2 regions of the Nonomuraea africana genome follow, and region 2 is predicted to be linked to the other one. Evidence: riboswitches for the same ligand, from Rfam matches in the RefSeq annotation. Region 2 holds a riboswitch; the other holds the start of a gene.

Region 1 (3,454 bases), 6.9 Mb from region 2:
CCGCGTGGACAGCGCGAGAGCCTCGGGAGAGTCGAACGGCAGGCGCAGCGAGAAGAACACGTCCGCCAGGCCCATCACGCCCAGGCCGATCGGCCGCCACCGCAGGTTGGCCGCCTCGGCCTCGGGCGTCGGGTAGAAGCCCAGGTCGATGGTCTTGTCCAGGAAGCGCACCGCGGTCCTGACCGTGGCCCGCAGCCGCGCCCAGTCCATCGAGCCGCCCGCCAGGTGGGCGGCGAGGTTGATGGAGCCGAGGTTGCAGACGGCGGTCTCGCCGTCGCTGGTGACCTCGAGGATCTCGGTGCACAGGTTGGACAGGTGGATGACGTTCTCGGGGCGGGCGGTCTGGTTGGAGGCGCGGTTGGCGGCGTCCTTGAAGGTCATCCAGCCGTTGCCGGTCTGGGCGAGCGTGCGCATCATCCGGCCGTAGAGGGTGCGCGCGGGGATCTGCCGGGTCTGCAGCCCCTCGGCCTCGGCGGCGCGGTAGGCGGTGTCGAACGCCTCGCCGTACAGGTCGGTGAGGTGCGGCACCACCTTCGGGTCGAACAGCGACCACATCGCGTCGGCCTCGACGCGGCGCATGAACTCGTCGGGCACCCAGTTGGCCAGGTTGAGGTTGTGGGTGCGGCGGGCGTCCTCGCCGGTGTTGTCACGCAGTTCGAGGAACTCCTCGATGTCGGCGTGCCAGGTCTCCAGGTAGACGCACGCGGCGCCCTTGCGGCGGCCGCCCTGGTTGACGGCGGCGACGCTGGAGTCGAGGGTGCGCAGCCACGGCACGATGCCGTTGGAGTGGCCGTTCGTGCCCCTGATCAGGGAGCCGCGGGAGCGCACCCTGGTCCAGGCGATGCCGATGCCGCCCGCGTACTTCGAGAGCCTGGCCACCTGGCCGTACCTCTCGTAGATGCCCTCGAGCTCGTCGCGCGGCGAGTCGAGCAGGAAGCAGGACGACAGCTGCGGGCGGCGCGAGCCGGAGTTGAACAGGGTGGGCGAGCTGGGCAGGTACGACAGCGTGGACATGAGCGCGTACAGCTCGGCGGCCTCGGCGACGGAGGAGGACAGGCCGCACGCCACGCGCAGCATGAAGTGCTGCGGCCGCTCCAGCACCCGCCTGGTCTCGGGGTGGCGCAGCAGGTAGCGGTCGTAGACGGTGCGCAGCCCGAAGTACTCGAACCGCTCGTCGGCGCTCTCGTCGACCAGCGCGTCCAGCTCGGGTGAGTGAGCGCTCACGAACGCGGCCAGGCCGTCCTGGACCAGCCCCGCGGCGTGGGTGGCCGCGACCGACTCCGAGAAGGCCCGCACCCCGTGCGTGGCGGCCTCGTCGGCGATCTCCTCGGCCAGGAGCCTGGCCGCGACCCTGGAGTTCTCCGGGTCGGCGATCACCCGGGCGGCGGCCTCCTCGATGGCCAGCCTGCGGTCGACCTCAACGATCTGTGTCACGCTCTCTCCTCGCGAGCTCATCCTCGTGAGGGCAGGCGAGAGCACGCGGGCAGGCCGCGACACCCCCGGGCCCTCCCTCGAGGCCCTGGACAGGTCATACCGCTGGCAGGTCTTCGGACTCGCGGGCGTTCGTCAGCTTCCTACTGGCCGTCGCTTCCATGACGGCGGTCGTTCCCGCTCACCGCTGCGGGGCAGTCCTGGTCTCGCACCAGGTTCCCTTTTGCTCCGCCCCTTTGCGACGGGGGCGAACCAGCGACGACCAGGATCCTACATCTAGTGGCCGCGGGCGCAACTGCGCCCACAGGTTGTGTCGAGCAGTCCCAGCTCGCCCAGGACCGCGCGGGTCCTGGCGGTCTCCGAGCCGAGCCACACCCTGAAGTCGTCGCCGAGGAGCGGGAGCGGCGTCCACCCCTTGTCCCTGCACGCCCGCAGCCACCGCTCGGACCTGGCGACCTCGTCGAGCAGGTCCACGGCCCTGGCCCGCTCGCCGTCGCCCATCTCGTCGGGACCGAGCACCGCGCTCCAGTCGGCGAAGTCGACGCGCGCCCCCGACTCCAGCAGGGTCGGCGCGTCGATCCCCTCGACCCGCTCGGCCGACGAGACCGCCAGCACACGCACCCGGCCCCCGGCGATCCGCTCCCGCCACTGACCCAGCGGGCCCGCCGCCACCCCCACTCTGCCGGTCAGCAGCGCCTCGGCGGCGTCCTCACAGGTCGGGTAGCCCGCGTAGTCGAGCACGCGGGCGTCGGCGCCCAGCCCTCGCGCGACCAGCCCGAACAGCAGATGGTCCGACTCCCCCTGCTTCCTGCCCGCCAGGACGGTCTCCCCTGGAGAGGCCACCAGGTGCGCGGCGAAGGCGTCGAAGTCCGGGAAGCGGGACTTCCTCGCGACGACCAGCACCTCGACGTCCCCGACCAGCCGGGCGATCGGCGTGCCGCGCGCGCTCGTCCTGGCCATCTCGGCCGCGGCCAGGGCGGGCAGGCCCGTGACGGTCAACCGGGTGCCGCCCCGCGCCAGGTCGGCGGGGTCGAGCAGGCCGGAGAGGGTCTCGGCGATGGGCTCCCACGAGGCGCCCGCGGGCACGACGGCGAACCTCGGCACGGGACGCCCGGGCTCGGTGCCGCATCCGGCCAGGCACGCCAGCGCGCCCAGTGCCCCCGCCACGAAGTCCCGACGGCGCATGCGCGCCCCTCCCCGATCCCCGCCCAGATCCCCCAATACATAAAGTTATGTACACATCACAGCGAGTTACACCTTTAGTGGCATATCGGGGTATTCTCGTGACCGTGGATCTGCGGCGCTCCGCAGAGATCGCGCGTCACAGCGATCGGGCGAGCCGGAAGCCGAGGTCGTCGACACGGAAGGCCGGGTGGCTCTTGCGGCGGCACGACGCCCGGCATCCTCGCGGATGGTCGAACCAGCTTCCGCCACGGAACACGCGGTACGGGCCGTAGACCCTGGGATCATAGACGTCCCAGCACCACTCCCACACGTTGCCGATCATGTCGTGCAGGCCCCACGCGTTCGGCGCCCTGGTGGCGACGTCGTGCACCTCGCCGCCGGAGTTCCCGCGGTACCAGGCGATCTCGTCCAGCTCCCCGTAGCGCACACCGGCGGTCCCGGCCCGGCACGCGTACTCCCACTCCGCCTCGGACGGCAGGCGATAGCCGTCGGCCCGCCAGTCGCAGAGCACGTCCTGCCCGTCGGGGTCGTCGCCGATCGAGTAGCAGGGTTCGAGCCCCGTCGCCCGCGAGAGCAGGTTGCAGAACCGGACGGCGTCCGTCCAGGAGACGTCGGTCACCGGCGTGCGCGGGCCGGCCGTACTCGCCGGCCCCTCGCCGCGAACGGCGCGGTACCGCTCGCGGGTCACCGGACACGGCGCCAGCAGGAAGGCCCCGACCTCGACCTTCCAGGTCGTCTTCGCACCCTCGTCACGCAGGACGATCTCCCCGGCGGGGATCTCGATCATGCGCTCGGCGAGGTTCATCGCCCCGTGGTCACGAGATCGCGGCGGTGCGCA
Region 2 (3,454 bases):
GGCCGAGGCCGAGCAGGGACGCGAAGGCGGAGAGCCGTTCGGCGTCGAGCGCCGCGACCTCGGCGGCCCGCTGGGCCTGCTTGGTGTCGATGTACGAGACGTCCTTGCCGGTGTAGACCGGGTTCATGTCGCGCGTCTGCGGGCTGAAGGCGCCGGTCTCGGCGCACACCGCGGCGAAGAAGTCGTGCGGCACGGCGCACACGAACCTCGGCCAGACGTAGCGCTCCGCCCACGACCGGTGGATCTCGGTGACCCACTTGTTCGGCGGGGTGTAGTCGGTGCCGACGGGCAGCAGGACGTTCCTGGTGGCCGCGACCGGTTTCAGCGCCCTGAACAGCTCGTAGACGGCCTGGCTCGCCTCCTCCAGGGTCGCGGAGGAATCCATCCACCAGCCCGCCGAGTAGTGGGCGGGCATGTAGTGGGTCACGACGCCGAGCCCCGAGGGCGAGATCCACTCGAACTCGCTCGGGAACTGCATCAGGGTGGCGTCGTTGTGCGCCTCCCTGAAGTTCTTGTTGATCGGGCCCCACTGGTGGAAGGGCCCGCGCGCCCACGCGCTGCCGGTCAGGCCCGCCGCGGCGAGGTAGCCGGGGAACTGCGGGTCGTGGCCGAACGCGTCGAGCTGCCAGGCGGTGCGCGGCACGCCGCCGAGGATGTCGCGCTGGTAGCCGATGCCGTACACGATGTTGCGGATCGTGGTCTCGGCGCCGGTCAGGTTGGTGTTGGGTTCGTTGTAGGTGCCGCCCATCAGCTCGACCCTGCCCTCGGCCATGAGGCGGCGCAGGTCGGCCCTGCGCTCGGGGTGGAGGTCGAAGAACGGCTTGAGATAGTCGATCTCGGCGAGCACGAATTTGTAGTCGGGGTCGCGGTCGGCCAGCGCCAGATGCGCCTCGACCAGCGCGAACGCGTTGCGTTCCCACAGCGGCCTGGTGGTTGAATCGCCGGAGAGGAACTCCCACGGGCTGGTGTAGGCCGCCTGCGTGTTCCACCACACGGGGTCGTAGTGGAAGTGCGACACCATGTGCATCGTCCAGCCGGGCTCCTCGACGGTGACGTCCACGGTGAGCGAACTGTCACCCGCCGACACGGCGCACGGCACCACCGCTCCCACGGGGGCGCTCACCGCCAGCGGGACCTCGACGACGACGGTCGCGCTTCCCTCCGGCACCACCGCGCGGCCCGCCACACCCTCGCCGCGCACCACCACCTCGGCGTCGCGTTCGCCCTGCTCGGCGGTGACTTTCAGCACCTGATGAGGCTGCGCCTCCGTCCCCACGAACAGGTCGGTCGACTCGGCTGACAACAGGCGTACGGGCACGGACTCTCCCTCGGGGGCGGGGCGCTGTCGCCGTCACCCTAGGTCTTCGGAAGATCAATGGCAACGTTGTCATAAGGGCCGCCGATGTTGACGAGATCCGGAGGAAGAGATACGTTCCGGTAGATTTCGCGGCGAATCAGGGGAAATCCGGTGAGATGCCGGTGCGGACGCGCCACTGTATCCGGGGCCACAACCCCGGGAGCCAGGTCACCTGACCGCTGCGACCTCACCTAGCGGGACGCGTCATCCCTGAGGAGGCTCTACATGAGTGGTCTGTCCACGTCTGTCAACCCCATTCCGCTGCACCGTCTTGCGCGCTGGCTGCTGGCCGTGCCCGTTCTGATGCTGCTCGCGTACCTCGTCCTGATGGACAACGGCGCGATCTCGCAGACCGGCACGTTCCTGCACGAGCTGATGCACGACGGGCGTCACCTGCTCGGCGTGCCCTGCCACTGAGGCCTGGCCGTGATCAAGACCCTGCTGGTCAGGGGACTGCTCGTCGGGCTGCTCGCGGGGCTCGTCGCCGGTGCCTTCGCCTTCTTCCTCGGCGAGCCGCACGTCGACAGCGCCATCGCGCTGGAGGAGGCCGCGCCGACCGGTCACGCTTCCGGCGAGCCCGGTCACGACCATGGCGAGGGCGCCTCGGAGGGGCACGGTCACGGCGATGAGGCCGTGGTCAGCAGGCCGGTGCAGCGGGCCGGGCTCTTCCTCGCGACCGGCCTGTACGGCGTGGCGGTGGGCGGCGTGTTCGCCCTCGCCTTCGCCGGACTGCGCGGCCGCGTGGGTCCCAGGTCGGAGCCCCTGCTGGCGGTCGCCGCCGCCGCGACCGCCTTCGCCGCCATCGTCCTCATCCCGTTCCTGAAGTACCCGGCCAACCCGCCCGCGGTGGGCGATCCGGCGACCATCAACGCCAGGACCCTGCTCTACGTCGTGATGGTCGTCGTCGGACTCGCCTCCGTCGCGATCGGCGTCGCCGCCACGCGCAGGGTCACGGTGCGGGAGACGTGGGCCAGGGCACTGGTCGGCGGGGTGTGCTTCCTGGTTCCCGTGGTGGCGGCGTGGGCGCTGCTGCCCACGGTGGACGAGGTGCCCGCGGGCTTTCCCGCGTCGCTGCTCTGGGACTTCAGGGTCGCCTCCCTCGGCACCCAGCTGGTCTTCTGGGCGGCCTTCGGCGCGCTGTTCGCGGTGGCGGGCGAGCGCGCGAAGGCGCGGGTCAGCTGACCGGCGTGCTGTTCGTCCGGCACGCCTCGACACCCGCGATGCGCGGCGCGCGCTTCCCCTCGGGGGAGGAGCCCGCCGACCCTTCGAGCCTGGAGGCGGCGGCGCGCCTCGCGGCCTCACTCGGGTCCGCCGACGCGGGGGTCGCGTTCGTGTCGCCCGCGCGGGCGGCGTGGGAGACCGCCGTGGCGATGGGCTTCGCGCCCGTGGTCGTGGCGGCGCTGGCCGAGCAGGACCACGGTCGGTGGCGCGGCATGCCGTACGAGGAGGTGGCCGTGGCGGAGCCGGAGTCCTTCGCGCGCTGGCTCGCCGATCCGGGGGCGGCGCCGCACGGCGGCGAGTCACGCACCGGCGCCGCGGCGCGGGTCGCGCGCTGGCTGGACGGCCTCCGCGAAAGCGGTGGCGAGTACGCGGGGAGAAGCGGCGGCAAGGGGAGGGTGGTCGCCGTCTGTGATGTAGGCGTCATCAGGGCCGCGCTCGGCCACGCGCTCGGGGCCGATCCCACGCCTTTCGACCTCGCGCCCCTCTCCCTCACACAGGTGTCCGCTGCCCGAGAGGGATGGCGGATCGGCTACGTCAACCGAAAGGCCGCCTCGTGACCTATCCCTTCAGCGCCGTCGTCGGACTCGACGATCTGAAGCTGGCGCTGGTGCTCAACGCCGTCTCGCCCCGCGTGGGCGGCGTGCTCGTCAGGGGCGAGAAGGGCACGGCCAAGTCGACCATCGTCAGAGCGCTCGCCGCCCAGCTGCCCGCCGTGGACGTGCTGGCCGGGTGCCGCTTCGCCTGCGACCCCTCGCTGCCCGACCCGCAGTGTCCCGACGGGCCGCACGAGCCGGGCGAGCAGATCGTCAGCAGAGCCGCCGCACTGGTGGAGCTGCCGGTGGGCGCGTCGGAGGACCGCCTGGTGGGCTCGCTAGA

Evidence for each region. A riboswitch is a leader RNA that binds a small molecule or an ion and turns the genes downstream of it on or off. The one in region 2 is predicted to bind cobalamin.
Region 1: linked by a shared signal. The riboswitch ahead of H4W81_RS07835 (ribonucleoside-diphosphate reductase subunit alpha) and the one ahead of H4W81_RS41065 (CbtB domain-containing protein) in region 2 are both predicted to bind cobalamin.

Annotation. Positions count from the first base shown of each region.
Region 1 covers NZ_JADBEF010000001.1:1,707,201-1,710,654, reverse strand. The annotation lists gene H4W81_RS07835 (ribonucleoside-diphosphate reductase subunit alpha) at 1-1,434, opposite strand, end outside; cobalamin riboswitch at 1,520-1,703, opposite strand; gene H4W81_RS07830 (Bug family tripartite tricarboxylate transporter substrate binding protein) at 1,708-2,616, opposite strand; gene H4W81_RS07825 (formylglycine-generating enzyme family protein) at 2,753-3,421, opposite strand; gene H4W81_RS07820 (DUF4180 domain-containing protein) at 3,432-3,454, opposite strand, start outside.
Region 2 covers NZ_JADBEF010000001.1:8,558,526-8,561,979, forward strand. The annotation lists gene H4W81_RS41060 (glycoside hydrolase family 38 N-terminal domain-containing protein) at 1-1,318, opposite strand, end outside; cobalamin riboswitch at 1,423-1,551, shown strand; gene H4W81_RS41065 (CbtB domain-containing protein) at 1,583-1,774, shown strand; gene H4W81_RS41070 (CbtA family protein) at 1,784-2,539, shown strand; gene H4W81_RS41075 (histidine phosphatase family protein) at 2,545-3,135, shown strand; gene H4W81_RS41080 (VWA domain-containing protein) at 3,096-3,454, shown strand, end outside.